2 regions of the Ideonella sp. FW305-24 genome follow, and region 2 is predicted to be linked to the other one. Evidence: riboswitches for the same ligand, from Rfam matches in the RefSeq annotation. Region 2 holds a riboswitch; the other holds the start of a gene.
The links. A riboswitch is a leader RNA that binds a small molecule or an ion and turns the genes downstream of it on or off. The one in region 2 is predicted to bind glycine.
Positions count from the first base shown of each region.

Region 1: another riboswitch for glycine. It lies ahead of AC3WR5_RS12365 (D-amino acid dehydrogenase); the one in region 2 lies ahead of gcvT (glycine cleavage system aminomethyltransferase GcvT).

Region 1 is NZ_JBYTAI010000004.1:89,445-96,488, forward strand. Features, by position in the region: gene AC3WR5_RS12345 (hypothetical protein) at 1-309, shown strand, start outside; gene AC3WR5_RS12350 (hypothetical protein) at 319-546, opposite strand; gene AC3WR5_RS12355 (hypothetical protein) at 830-1,069, opposite strand; gene AC3WR5_RS12360 (DUF3563 family protein) at 1,524-1,742, shown strand; glycine riboswitch at 1,934-2,059, shown strand; gene AC3WR5_RS12365 (D-amino acid dehydrogenase) at 2,112-3,440, shown strand; gene AC3WR5_RS12370 (LysE family translocator) at 3,478-4,104, shown strand; gene AC3WR5_RS12375 (M1 family metallopeptidase) at 4,308-6,557, shown strand; gene AC3WR5_RS12380 (hypothetical protein) at 6,554-7,044, shown strand, end outside.
Region 2 is NZ_JBYTAI010000022.1:8,094-15,137, forward strand. Features, by position in the region: gene gcvP (aminomethyl-transferring glycine dehydrogenase) at 1-469, opposite strand, end outside; gene gcvH (glycine cleavage system protein GcvH) at 571-945, opposite strand; gene gcvT (glycine cleavage system aminomethyltransferase GcvT) at 1,113-2,258, opposite strand; glycine riboswitch at 2,318-2,445, opposite strand; glycine riboswitch at 2,462-2,553, opposite strand; gene AC3WR5_RS32205 (hypothetical protein) at 2,605-2,862, shown strand; gene AC3WR5_RS32210 (NAD(P)/FAD-dependent oxidoreductase) at 2,876-4,558, opposite strand; gene AC3WR5_RS32215 (hypothetical protein) at 4,636-4,803, opposite strand; RNA gene ffs (signal recognition particle sRNA small type) at 4,985-5,081, opposite strand; gene AC3WR5_RS32225 (AIR synthase-related protein) at 5,144-6,277, opposite strand; gene AC3WR5_RS32230 (hypothetical protein) at 6,353-7,044, opposite strand, start outside.

The DNA of each region.
Region 1 (7,044 bases), on a different contig from region 2:
CGTTATGCCGAGTCGCAGATGCGGGCTGGCGTGCCGCCCAAGGGCATGGAGCAGGCCTTTGCGCAACAGCTGCAGATCAGCCCCAGCATGTGGAGCCAGATCAAGAGCAGCCGGCCCATCGGTGACAAGCTGGCGCATCAGATCGAGGTGGCCTGCGAGCAGCCGCTGGGCTGGCTGGACGGCGAGCATGTGCCGCAGTCGCCGAGCGCTGCAGAGCAGCAGTTCCTGGCCATGGCACAGGAAGTCTGGCGTGGCACGAATGCAGAAGGGCGCAAGCGCCTGAAGCAGTTGCTGAAGGAACTTCGCTGAGCGCTTGGCTCAGACGGCGCTGCGCTTGCCGCAGACCACGACGACCTGCACCGCGCCTTGCGAAGCGGCCTGTGCGACCAGCGCATCGTCCGCCTGGGCATTGGCGATCTGCGACAGGCCGGCCAACACGCTGAAGGTCACCATCGCGGCCAGGCTGAGGAAGCCGGTGCGGGCGGCCTTCGAGCTGGCTTGGAATTCGCGGGTGTTGACGTTGGCGGTGCTGTTGGGGGTGGTCATTTGAGGCTCCTGCTGGGCTGCAAATCGTGTTTCGATGGGTGGACTTTAGGCAGCGCCGCTTGCGCTTGCGACCGGGATGCGACGAGTTGCCGCAGCGCCTGGCCAAACTGCTGCGCGCAGGGATGAACGGCAGCGGCTGAACGGTGTGGAGAAGGTCTACCGGGACGTCCACTCAGTGGTGCGTCGACCGGCTGCTGCTGCAGCGGCCCGCTGGCGTTCGGCGCCACAACGAAAAAAGCCCCGCAGTGCGGGGCCTTCGGCGCGGGATCGACGCGACTGGGTGTCAGACCCGCTTGCCGGTCACGACGACGATCTGCAGCGGCATTTCGTTGGCCGGCACGGCGCTGGCGAGCATCGTCGCGGCGTTGCTGCGGGCCTGGGCCAACTGCACGTCCTGGACTTGCTGGCCGGCGATGTGGGTCACGCCCGCCAGCACCGTCAGTGTGACCACGGCGGCCAGACCGGCGAAGCTGGCGCGGGCGGCGTTGGAAGCAGCGGCGAAACGGGTGGCGGTGGCGGTCATGGTGGGCTCCTGGTGCGGTTCGGGGTGTCGATGAGTGGACTTTAGGAAACCGCGGACTGCGGTGCGACCGGGATGCGACGAGTTGCCGGTTTGGCCGCGCAGAAGGTTCGATTCGCTGACGAAACGTCGGTGGCCCGGCAGCGAATTCGCGCTTCGCGTGCTGCGATTGGGCACTCGGTGAGCAGTGCTGGGCGGCATTTCAAAGTCATGCTGTTTGTGCATAACCCGATGCGAAGGCACTTTGGATCCGGTCTGGTGAAAAGGCGGTTTTGCCAATGAAAACAAGGCTTTGCGTCGTGAAATGCGGCCGTTTCTAGGGCCTTGTTAACCGACCCCTCGCCAGCACGATTGAGTGGAAACCCTTAGACTGCATTGCATACAAAAACCAAACCGGGCTGTCCGGAGCCACCGCTCCGAGAGATGGCCCTCCATCAGCCCCAAAAGGGTACAGACCATGACCTCCGTTCAAAACACCTACGCAACTGTCCGGCGTTTCATCGCCCAACTGACTACCCCTTCGCAACGCGGCCAGGATGCCAGCCGTGAAGACGACGAGCGCTACCTGTCGCAAGCCGTCGACATGGGCGACCTGGAGCGGCGCATTCGCCAGCTCGAGCGCGGCACCGTCGAGAGCGCGCACACGCAGCTCAGCATGATGAGCTGGAGCCACTGAATGCGTTCCGACCTGATCCTGGCGATCCTGGGCGCCTTCCGCGCGGCGTTTGCCGCGCCGGTGCGACCGGCGGCCCCTGTGCCGCGTCGCCCGCTGTAAACTGATCTTCTTCCAGGAGAAGCCGAAGCACTTGTTGCCGAAGCTGCCGAAGGCGTACCCCTCAGAACGCTCAGGCCCAAAGACTGGAACCATCTCGACAAACTGGAGAGCGTTGCACGGCAGGCCTTGAAAGCTTCGCCGATGGCAGCCGCCGAAGGGGCAAGCGCCGCGGGGAACCGCGGCGTGAATCTCTCAGGCAAAAGGACAGTGGGGGCAGTGGCCGGAATCTTGCGAGCAGATCGCAAGGCTTCGGCCATTGCCCCTTTCTTTTTGCCTGAAAGAAAGCGCTTTCCCATGAAAGTCATCGTTCTCGGCGCCGGCGTGATCGGCGTGTCCACGGCCTGGTACCTGGCGCAGGCCGGGCATGAGGTCACCGTGCTGGAGCGCAATGCTGGTGCGGCCCGCGAAACCAGTTTCGGCAACGGCGGCCAGATTTCCGTCAGCCATGCCGAGCCCTGGGCCAACCCCAGCGCGCCGCTGAAGCTGCTGAAGTGGCTGGGCAGGGAAGACGCACCGCTGCTGTTCCGCCTGCGGGCCGACCCGGCGCAGTGGCGCTGGGGCCTGAAGTTCCTGCTGGAATGCCCGGCCGCGCGTTCCAGGCGCAACATGATCCAGCTGCTGAACCTGGGCACCTACAGCCGCAGTTGTCTTCAGGCGCTGCGCGCCGAGACCGGGTTGCAGTACGACCATCTGACCAAGGGCATCCTGCACTTCTACACCAGCCAGCAGGAGTTCGACCTGGCGGTGGAGCCGGCGCGCGTGATGCGCGAACTCGGCTGCGAGCGCGACGTGATCGGCCGCGATGAGGTCGTCAAGCTGGAGCCGGCGATGGCCCACATCGCACCGCAACTGGCCGGCGCCACCTACACCAGCGCCGACGAATCCGGCGACGTGCACAAGTTCACCACCGGCCTGGCCGCACTCGCGGCCGAGCGTGGCGTGAAGTTCCGCTACGGTGTGCGGGTGCAGAAGCTGCGCAGCGAAGGCGGCGAGATGAGCGGCGTGGAGTTCGCCAATGAAACCGGCCTGTACGAGGTGCTGAGTGCGGACGCCTACGTGCTGGCCGCCGGCAGCTTCAGCCCGCAGTTGGCCAAGCAAGCCGGCCTGACGCTGGACATCTACCCGGCCAAGGGCTATTCGGCCACGTTGCCGGTGCTGGACGCCGCCAAGGCCCCGCAGGTCAGCCTGACCGACGACGAGTACAAGCTGGTTTTCTCGCGCTTCACCTCGCCCGAGGGTGACCGCCTGCGCATTGCCGGCACGGCCGAGCTGAACGGCTACGACCTGGCGCTGAACCCGGTCCGCTGCGAGGCCATCGTGCGCCGCACGCTTCAGCTCTTCCCCGGCGTGAGCCGGCCCGAGCTGGCCAGCTACTGGACCGGGCTGCGCCCGGCGACGCCTGGCAACGTGCCCTACATCGGCGAAAGCCGCGTGCGCAAGCTGTTCCTGAACACCGGCCACGGCACGCTGGGCTGGACCCACGGCGCTGGCTCCGGCCATGCGCTGGCGCAGCTGATCGACGGCCGCCGGCCCGAGGTCGACTTTGCCTTCTGCGGCCCGCTGCCGGCCAGGCAAAGCCTGTCGCTGCAACCGGCCTGAGTGGGGCCCGCTGTCTGTCGGCCTCTAACATTGGTCGATGGACATCTCACTTTTCAGCCAGGCCATGTTGGTCGGCCTGTCGATCGCCGCGCCGGTCGGGCCCATTGGCCTCTTGACCATCCAGCGCACGCTGGACCAGGGCCAGGCCGCCGGCCTGGCCACCGGCTTGGGCGCCGCCGCGGCGGACGCCTGCTATGGCGCACTGGGCGCGTTTGGCGTCACGCTGGTGATCGACTGGCTGGTCGGCGCGCGCGTGCCGCTGGCCCTCGTCGGCGGCGCGGTGCTGGCCTGGCTCGCATGGCGCACCTGGCAGGCGCCGGTGGCCGAGCGCGCGGCTTCAGCGCCCGGCACCGGCAGCCTGCTGGGCTCTTTCGCCGGCACCTTCCTGCTGACGCTTTCCAACCCCGCCACCATCCTGTCCTTCCTGGCCATCTTCGGCGCGCTGGCCGGCAGCTCGGCGCAGCCGGCTTCGCCGGGCTGGATGATCCTCGGTGTGGGTTGTGGTTCTGCGCTGTGGTGGTGGCTCTTGACGGCAGTCGTCGGCCGGCTGCGCCAGCGCTTCGATGTGCGTTGGCGGCGCCGCGTGAACCAGGCTTCGGCGCTGCTGCTGGGTGGGTTTGCGCTGTGGCAGTGGGTCTCTCTGGCGCGCTGGACGCTGGGCTGAACGCTTCTGCAGTTCGTCGCGCCAGCCTGCAACTGGTCGGCGCCAGCGGCATCCTGTCGCAACCGAGGCTCATTCGGCGAAGGCCTTCCTACAGTCCGCCGCGCCGGCTGCGCGGCGCCTCGCCAGCGCGGACGCCTAACATCCGGCCTCTTGCCCAATCCCGGACTCAACCCCAACCCAACTCGAAGACTGAGCTCATGCGCATGTCGAGACTCCTGACCGGACTGGCCGCCTCATCGGCGCTGGTCCTGGGTGGCCTGGCCCTGACAGGCTGCCACCCCTCCGCACCGCCAGGCGCCACCAGCGCTTCAGCGGCCGCGGCGCCCGCAGCTGCCAGCGCGGCCACCGTGCCGCCGTCGCCCGACGGCATTGCGCTGGCCTCGCCACATGCGGCCATGGTGCGCGAGCCCAGTGCGCCCGGTGCCTGGGGCGGCCCACGCCAGCCCGGCGCGGCCACGCTGTCCGACCGCGTTGTGGACTACCGCATCCAGGCCAAGCTGGACCCGGAGAAGCACACCGTCGAAGCCCAGCAGCAGCTGACCTGGCGCAACCGCAGCGACCGTGAGGTGCGCGCCGTCTACCTGCACCTGTACATGAACGGCTTCGAAGGTGAGGGCAGCACCTTCTTCAGCGAGCAGCGCAACCTCGGTTTCGGCTTTCGCAGCGAGGTGGAAGCGAACGAAGGCCAGTGGGGCCACATCGAGTTGAAAAAGGTGCAGCAGGCCGGTGCTGCCGTGCCCTGGTACTTCGTGCACCCGGACGACGGCCCGGAGACCGACCACACCGTCGTGCGGCTGGACCTGCCGCAGCCGGTGGCGCCCGGTGCCAGCACCCAGCTGGACATTGACTTCTTCGACCAGTTGCCGCGCGTCATCGCGCGCACCGGCTACTTCGGCAGCTTCCACCTCGTGGGCCAGTGGTTCCCCAAGATGGCGGTGCTGGAACTGCCGGGTGAGCGCGGTGCCACCGCGCCGCGCTGGAATGCCCACGAGTTCCACCTGCACAGCGAGTTCTACGCCGACTTCGGCCAGTACGACGTGGCCATCACCGTGCCCAAGGGCGTGACGGTGGGCGCCGTGGGTGAGCTGCAGGGCGCCCCGGTGGAAAAGGACGGTTGGGTCACCCACCGCTATGTGCAGGGCGATGTGCATGACTTCGCCTTCACCGCCGACAAGCGTTTCGACACGCCGCTGGAGGCGGATTGGTCCGGCCCTGGCAGCCCCCCGGTCAAGGTGCGGGTGCTGTTCCCGCCCGAATACGCGCACAACGCGCAACCGGTGCTCAAGGCCACGCTGGATTCGCTGACCTACTTCTCGCAAACGCTGGGCGCCTACCCGTACAAGACCGTGACCGCGGTGGTGCCCCCGTACAACGCAGAAGAAGCGGGTGGCATGGAGTACCCCACCTTCTTCACCGCCGAGGGCTACAAGGACCTCAGCCCCGGCACTGCGAATGCCTACGGCCTGGACTTCGTGACCATCCACGAGTTTGGCCACGGCTACTTCTACGGCATCCTGGCCTCGAACGAGTTCGAGGAGCCGATGCTGGACGAAGGCATGAACGAGTTCTGGGACATGCGCATGATCCAGGGGCGCGGCCAGCTGAACTCGCTCAGCAGCCGCGGCATGCAGCGACTGGGCGTGCAGCTGGAGGCCCCAACGTTCGAGGTCGAGCGCCTGTTCTCGGTGCTGGGCGAGCCGGCGGACGGCACCGGCGAGAACAGCTGGGACCGCCTTTCCAGCAACAGCTACGGCAGCGTCTATGGCCGCAGTGCCACGGCCTTCCATGAACTGGAGACGCTCATCGGCAGCGAGGCCCTGGCGCGTTCCTTCAGGATCTACTATGACCGCTGGAAATTCCGCCACCCCGCCATTGGCGATCTCCAGGCCGCGCTGATCGAAGGCTCGGGCAAGCCCGAAGTCGTCAACCGCATCTTCGAGCAGCAGGTCTACGCGGCGCAGAAGGTGGACGACCGCGTGAGCAAGCTGGTCAGCGAAGAAGAGCGCCCGCAGCCCGGCACCGTGCAGAAAGACGGCCGCTGGGTCGAGCGCACTGAAGGTCAGATCGACGAGCAGCTGGCGCAGGACCGCAAGGCGTGGGACAAGGCCCATCCCGATGCCAAGCCCGATGCCGCAGGCCCCTTGCCCTTCCGTACCACCGTGACGCTGCGCCGCTACGGCGCCTCGGCGCCCCAGACCCTGGTGGTGCGCTTTGCCGATGGCAGCAGCGAGACCGTGCGTTGGGACGACCAGCGCCGCTGGGCCCGCTACAGCTGGGTCAAGCCGGCCAAGGCTTTGTCGGCCGAGCTCGATCCGCAGGACGAGCATGCGCTGGACACCCACCGGCTGGACAACAGCCAGGTGCTCAAGGCAGAGCCCGCGGCGGCTCGCCGCTGGGCTTATGAAATCGCGGCCCTGGTCCAAACCTTTTACGCCCTGGTGAGCACGCTATGAGTGACGCGGCTGTTTCTTCTTCCTCCGTCCGGGCCACGCTGTGCCTGGCGGCCCGGCAGGCCTTTCAATGGCGCTTGCTGCTGCTGTGGTGGGCGGGCTTGAGCCTGCCGGCACTGCTGCTGTTCCTGCCGCTGTGGCGGGCGCTGGCCTCTTTTGTGGACCATTCGTTGCGCGCGCCGCAGCTGGCCAGCGGCTTCTCGCTGCCGTTGATTGCCGAGATGGTGGTCACCTTGGTCCAGCAGGCGGGCACCGTGCTGCCCGCCGTGGGCCTGGCCGGCCTGGCGTTCACGCTGCTGCTCTCGCCCTGGCTCACCGGTCTGGCCGTGACGGCGGCGCGCCAACCGGCACCGCAAGGCTTTGGCGCGCTGCTGCGCGGCGGCCTGGCCGACTACGGCCGACTGTTCCGCATCACACTCTGGGCCTTGCTGCCGTTGGGCCTGGCCATTGCCATCGGTGTTGGCTTGAACAAGGCCGCCGGCCACCATGC
Region 2 (7,044 bases):
AGGTGGCTTCGTCCAGCATCGAGGCATTCGCCACCGCCATGCCGGTCAGGTCGGTCACCAGGGTCTGGAAGTTGACCAGGGCTTCCATGCGGCCTTGCGAGATCTCGGCCTGGTAAGGCGTGTAGGCGGTGTACCAGGCCGGGTTCTCGAGGATGTTGCGCAGGATGACGCCGGGCGTCAGCGTGCCGTGGTAGCCCTGGCCGATGAAGCTTTTCAGGCACTGGTTCTTGCCGGCGATGGCCTTCAGCTCGGCCAGCGCCTGGGCTTCGGTCAGCGGCGTGGGCAGCTGCATCGGCGCGCTGCGGGCGATGCTGGCGGGCACCAAGGTTTCGATCAGCGCACGGCGCGAGGCCGCGCCGATCACGCTGAGCATCGCGGCTTCGTCCTCCGGCGCCGGCCCGATGTGGCGGGCGACGAACTCGGCGTTGTTTTCAAGGGCGTCCAGGGGCGCGTGGGCGGACATCAGCATGGCAGCGGGTCTCGGCGGGGCGGCCGCGGTGGCGGCAGGGGAAAAGGCGGGGAAGGTCCGGCGACGGATCACGCCACCGAACCAGGCAGTTCAGTGCGGGATCAGAGCGTCTTCAGCAGTGCGTCGTACGAAGGCGCATCCATCAGCGCTTCGAACTCGGCCATGTCGGACACGTGGACCTTGAAGAACCAGCCGTTGCCCATCGGGTCGGTGTTGGCCAGCGATGGGTCGGCGCGCAGCGCTTCGTTGACTTCGACGACTTCGCCGCTGACGGGCATGTAGATGTCGGCCGCGGCCTTGACCGACTCGACCACGCCGGCGATGTCGCCCTTGGCGTAGGTCGTGCCGACCTCGGGCAGGTCCACGAAGACCACATCGCCCAGGGCGTCCTGCGCGTGCAGCGTGATGCCGACGACGGCGGCTTCGTGGTCCTCGATGTTGATCCACTCGTGATCGTTGGTGTACATGGTCGTCATGTGTCGGGCTCCGTGGTGTGGCGGGAGAAGGAATTCAGGAAAGAAACAAAAGGGGAGGCGGCAGAACGGCGGTGCCGTGCCAGCGCGCAGGTTAGATCGGCGAGGCGGGGCTGTCCAACCCCGGATGGGGCAGGTCGCATGCCGGCCTCGGACCGATCTCGCTGCGCTCAGCCGCGGTAGTAGCGATTCGGGGTGAACGGTGTCGCGGCGACCGTCATCGGCAGCCGCTTGCCGCGCACTTCGGCGAAGACTTCGGTGCCCACCGCGACCTGCGCGGTAGGCAGGTAGGCCAGCGCGACCGGCGTGTTCACGGTCGGGCCCAGCGTGCCGCTGGTCACGGTGCCCAGCTCGGTGCCGTCTGCCGAGAACAGCTTGGTGCCTTCGCGCACCGGCGCCCGTTCCTTGCCGACCAGGCCCACGCGCTTGCGCGCCGCGCCTTCGGCGAACTGGCGGTCGATGACCGCGGCGCCAGGGTAGCCACCAGCGCGCGCGCCACCAGCACGCCGCACCTTCTGGATGCCCCAGGTCAGCGCGGCTTCGACTGGCGTGGTCGTCGTGTCGATGTCGTGGCCGTACAGGCACAGGCCGGCTTCCAGGCGCAGCGTGTCGCGCGCGCCCAGGCCGGCAGGCTTCACTTCCGGCTGGGCGAGCAGTTCGCGGGCGAGGGCCACGGCGTCGTTCTCGTGCACCGAGATCTCGTAGCCGTCTTCGCCGCTGTAGCCCGAGCGGGTCACGAAGCATTCGGCGCCGGCCAATGTGAACAGGCCGCCGGTCATGAAGGTCAGCTTGGCGACTTCGGGGTTCAGGCGAGAGAGGGCGTCGACCGCCTTCGGGCCCTGCAGCGCCAGCAGCGCACGCTCGGGCAGCGGCCTGACTTCGCAGCGGCTGCCAATGCGGGCCTGCAGGTGCGCGATGTCCGCGTCCTTGCAGCCAGCGTTCACCACCACGAACAGGTCGCCGAAGCTGGCTGCTCCCTTGCCGGCCGGGCGGGTGATCATCAGGTCGTCGAGGATGCCGCCTTCGTCGTTCGTGAAGAAGGCGTAGCGCTGCTTGCCGGGCGCCAGGTCGATCACGTCCACCGGCACCAGGGTTTCGAGTGCGGCGGCCGCGTCGGCGCCGATCAGGCGCAACTGGCCCATGTGCGAGACGTCGAACAGCGCGGCCGAATCGCGGCACTGGCGGTGCTCGGCCATCAGGCCGGCCGGGTACTGCACCGGCATCGCGTAGCCGGCGAAAGGCACCATTCGGGCGCCGAGTTCGAGGTGCAGGGCGTGCAGCGGGGTCTGCAGCAGGATGTCAGGCGTGGAGCTCATGCGGGGTCGTCTCTTCAGGTCGGCGCTTGGAGGGCGGTCTGGCGAATCTCTTCATCCAATAGGCCCTCTCTGTCCGCTTTACCTGAGAGATTGACGGCGGGCCGTTGATAACGGCCACCGCTTGCCCCTTCGGTGGACGGGCTCATGGCCTTGCAGCCATCACCCGCCTCTCTCCAGTGAGGAACGCCTCGCCTGTTACGGCAAGACGCTTGTCAGTCCTTTTGCCTGAGCGTTCGAGGGGTGACCCTCTGCGCCTTCGGCGGCTCCTGGTGGAGCTCTCTCCTAACAAGCTGAGCAGTGTAACCGCAGCCGCGGGCGGCGCCAGCGCCGTGCGATAGTCTCGGCCGTGCCGAAAAAAGATCCAGACCCGAACCAAGACCGGTACCAACCGAGCTCGCGCCGCCAGCGCCTGATCGTCATCGCCGCGACCGCTGCCACCGTGGTGGTGCTGTGGCTGCTGCTGATCTACCGGCCAGGCGGCCATTACACGATCTACGACCCGCCCAAACCGGCGTGCAAGCCGGGGCAGACGACCGACTGCGTGGGTGGCAAGGCCGACGTGCTGTTGCTGCCGGCCTCGCCGGCTTCCGCCAGCGGCAGCTGAATTCGCTGAGGCTTCAGGCCGCGGCCAGCATCGCGCGGCCCACGGCCTCGGCGACCTCGATGCCGTCCACACCAGCGGACATGATGCCGCCGGCATAGCCCGCGCCTTCGCCCGCCGGGTAGAGGCCCTTGACGTTCAGGCTTTGGTAATCCTTGCCGCGGGTCATGCGCAGCGGCGACGAGGTGCGGGTCTCGACGCCGGTCAGCACCGCGTCTGGCATCGAGAAGCCCTTGATCTGCCGCTCGAAGGCGGGTAACGCCTCGCGGACTGCATCCAGCACGTAGTGCGGCAGGACAGGGCGGTCCTTGGCGGCCAGCTCGGTCAGGTGCACGCCGGGCTTGTACGAGGGCTCCACATTGCCGAGCACGCGGCTGGGCTGGCGCTTGATGAAGTCGCCCACCAGTGCAGCGGGCGCCAGGTAGCCGCCGCCGCCCAGTTCGTAGGCGCGCGATTCCCAGATGCGCTGGAAAGCCATGCCGTCCAACGGGTTGACGGGGCCACTTCCCGGTTTTTGCCGGTAGTCCGCAGGGGCTATGCCGACGACGATGCCGGCGTTCGCATTTCGCTCGTTGCGCGAATACTGGCTCATGCCGTTGGTCACCACGCGCTCGGGCTCGGAAGTGGCGGCGACCACGGTGCCACCGGGACACATGCAGAAGCTGTAGACAGAGCGGCCGTTGCTGGCGTGGTGCACCAGCTTGTAGTCGGCCGCGCCGAGGATGGGGTGGCCGGCATTCGTGCCGAAACGTGCCCGGTCGATCGCCCCTTGCGGATGCTCGACCCGGAAGCCAATGGAGAAGGGCTTGGCTTCCATGTAGACGCCGCGCTCGTGCAGCATCGTGAAGGTGTCGCGCGCGCTGTGGCCCAGCGCCATCACGACGTGGTCCGAGCGCAGTGTTTCGCCGGAGGCCAGCGTCACGCCGCGAATGTGGCGCTGCTCGCCCTTGCCTTCGATCAGCACGTCGGTGACCCGCTGCTCGAAGCGGATCTCACCTCCCAGCGCGACGATGTCGGCCCGGATCTTCTCGACCATGCTGACCAGTCGGAAGGTGCCGATGTGCGGCTTGCTGACGTAGAGGATTTCCTCGGGCGCGCCGGCCTTGACGAACTCGTTCAGCACCTTGCGCGTCAGGTGGCGCGGGTCGCTGATCTGGCTCCACAGCTTGCCGTCGGAGAAGGTGCCGGCGCCGCCTTCGCCGAATTGCACGTTCGACTCCGGGTTCAGCTGCTGCTGCCGCCACAGGCCCCAGGTGTCCTTGGTGCGCTGGCGCACTTCCTTGCCGCGCTCCAGCACGATGGGGCGCAGGCCCATCTGGGCCAGGATCAGCGCGGCGAAGATGCCGCAGGGGCCGAAGCCGATTACCAGCGGGCGCGGGCGTTCGGTGGCGTGGAAGTCCGCTGGCAAGTGGTCGTCGACATGGCCGACAAACTTGTATTCGGTGTCCGGCGTGAGCCGGATGTGAGGGTCACCTGCGTGCTGCTGCAGCACGGCGGCCTCCTGGGTCGCGTCGGTCAGCTCGCAGTCCACCGTGTAGATCAGCACGATGGCCGACTTCTTGCGCGCGTCGTAGGCGCGCTTGAACAGGGTGAACCGGCTCAGTGCCTCGTCCGCCACGCCCAGCCTGGCGACGATGGCCGGACGCAGCGCGTCTTCGGCATGGTTCAGCGGCAGGCGGAGTTCGGTGATCCTCAGCATGGTGCAGGTCTGCGGTGGCGGTCAATCAGGCCCTGGCGCAGGGCCAGTGACACCACCGGCAGGCCAGGGCGGGGGCTTTAGCCGCCCTTCTTCGCGCGCTTGCCGGCGCTCTTCTTGCTGCGCGTGTGCGAGCCACGTTCCAGGCTCACGCGCTGGCCGCGGTGCGTGGTGACGGTGACACCGCTCGGAGCGGCGGGACGCGGGGTGGCCTTGCGGTCGGCTTCGGTAACGATCTTGTTGCCCATGGTGGCTCCAGTGAAAAAAGAATCAACCCTCGATTAGGCCACAAGCGCCGTGGCTGGCAGCCCGTCTGGCGAGTCCGCCAGGCAAGGTTCAAAGAAAAAGCCGCCGCGCGGAGGGTGCGCAAAGCGGCTTGTTCAAGTGGCTTGGTGTCCTTTTGCTCGAACCCCGCGAGGGATTGGCAAAGGTGACGAGCCTGATCTCGGCACTGGTCACAACAGTTAGGGCTGCTTGGTTCCCCACCTGACCCAGTTGGCCGTGCTTCCATGCGAGGAGGCCCGTCACAACGAATTCTAACCCAGGCCGAAGAGGCGGCCCGGGCCCCGACCAGGAAATCCGGCGCTCTTAGCGCAGTTGCAGGTCGTCGTCGCCAAAGCGCACGTTGATCGGCTCGATCAGCACCTGCTTGCTGGCGCTGGCCTCGACCACGCCGGCGACGATCGCATCCACGCCCTGGGCCTTGGCGATCTCGACGGTGCGCTCGGCGTCCCCGGCCTTCACGAACAGCGCGAAGCCCGCGCCCATGTTCAGCGTGGAATAGGCCTCGCGGTCGTCTTGCTTGGCGTGCTGCTGGATGAACTTCAGCACCGGCGGCACGGCGGGCACGCTGTGGATGCGGTAGCTCAGGCTGCTGGGGTGGCGCAGCAGCTTGCGCCAGCCGTGGCCGGTGATGTTGGCGCAGTAGTGCATGGTCACGCCGGCCTTGGCCAGCGCTTCGGTGACCGGGCTGTACAGCGTGGTCGGCGCCAGCAGTGCTTCGCCGTAGCTGAGGCCCGGCTCGACTTCGGTCAGGTAGCCTTGCGGCAGCCGCTCCACCAGCTTGCGCGCCAGGCTCAGGCCGTTGGCATGAATGCCGCTGGAGCTGAGCAGCACGATGGCGTCACCGGCGCCCAGTGCGTCGCCCACGCTGAGGCGGGTCTTGGGGTTGATGATGCCGGTGCAGGACGCAGCCAGGTCGATGCGGCCACTCTCGACAATGCCGGCCAGTGCCGGCGTTTCGCCGCCGCCCCAGGCCACGCCGCACACGTCGCAGGCCTTCTTCCAGCCTTCGACCAGGGCTTGCGCGCGTTGCGCGTCGGCGAACCAGTCGCTGCCACCGGCGGCCCAGTAGGCCTGCACGACCAGCGGCGTGGCGCCGACGGTGATCAGGTCGTTGACCGCCATCGCAATGGTGTCCTGCGCAATCCCGGCGTAGTAGCTCTTGCCGGTCACTGCCTTCATCTCGTCGGCCACCAGGGCCTTGGAGCCCAGGCATTCGACGATGCTGGCCAGGTAGAACGGACCCACGTCGACCACGTAGGCCGATTCGCCGCGCGAGGCCGGCACTTCGCTGAAGCCGTGGCCGGCGAGGTGGCCGGCGGTGGCGGCAGCGGCGCGCTGCGCGGCGACCTTCAGCGGGTCGATCAGATCGTAGTTGACGCCGGCCTGCTCGTAGCTGAGGGTGTCGGCGGCGGGGCTGTGGGAAGCGGATGCGGTCATGGGTCGGGATTATCCGACAGCCGCGGACCGCACCCGCTTGGTGGCCGGAGGCCTGCCAGCCTCCGGCCACCGGGGTCAGCGCTTGTTCTGCGCCGGCACGCCGGTCACGCGCACCGGGCTGCTGAAGCCCTTGCGCATGGCTTCGGCCATCTTCGCCGCCGTCATCTCGAGCTGCTTGGCGGCCAGATCCAGCCCGGCGCGCTGCAGTTCAGGGTCCGACAGCTTCGCGGCTTCGGCCATGGCCAGCGCGGTGGCCAGCGAGCGCACCAGCGGGTCCCAAGGGCCCACCGGGCCATTGCCGGTCGGGCCGCCGCCGTCGACCATCACGCCCCAGCTGACCCAGGTGCCCTTCTGGTAGCGGCCTGGGTTCACCTTGATGCCGCCGCCACCGCCGGTGCTCTGGTAGAACGCAAAGGCCACGCCGGTGCTGCCCGCGCCGGTGTGCAGGTGGGTGGTGCTGACGCTGTCGCTGCCAGCCGGGGCCTGCACCATCACGCGCCAATCCATGAAGGGCACAGCGTGGATGGTGTCGTAGGCAGACACGGTCTCGACCGCGGCGCTGGGCACGAAGCCGGTTTCGTTGGCGGCGTTGGTCAGTTCGGCATCCGGCGAGATGGTCACGAAATCGTCGTCGACGAAGGTGCCTTGCGCCACGTCGAAGGCGTCGACGAAAGTGCCCTTTTCGCCATTGCCGCGGCCGCCACCGGGCAGGTACCAGGCGGTGGCCTGCACGTCGCTGCCTTCTACTTCGATGTTCAGGCTGGGCG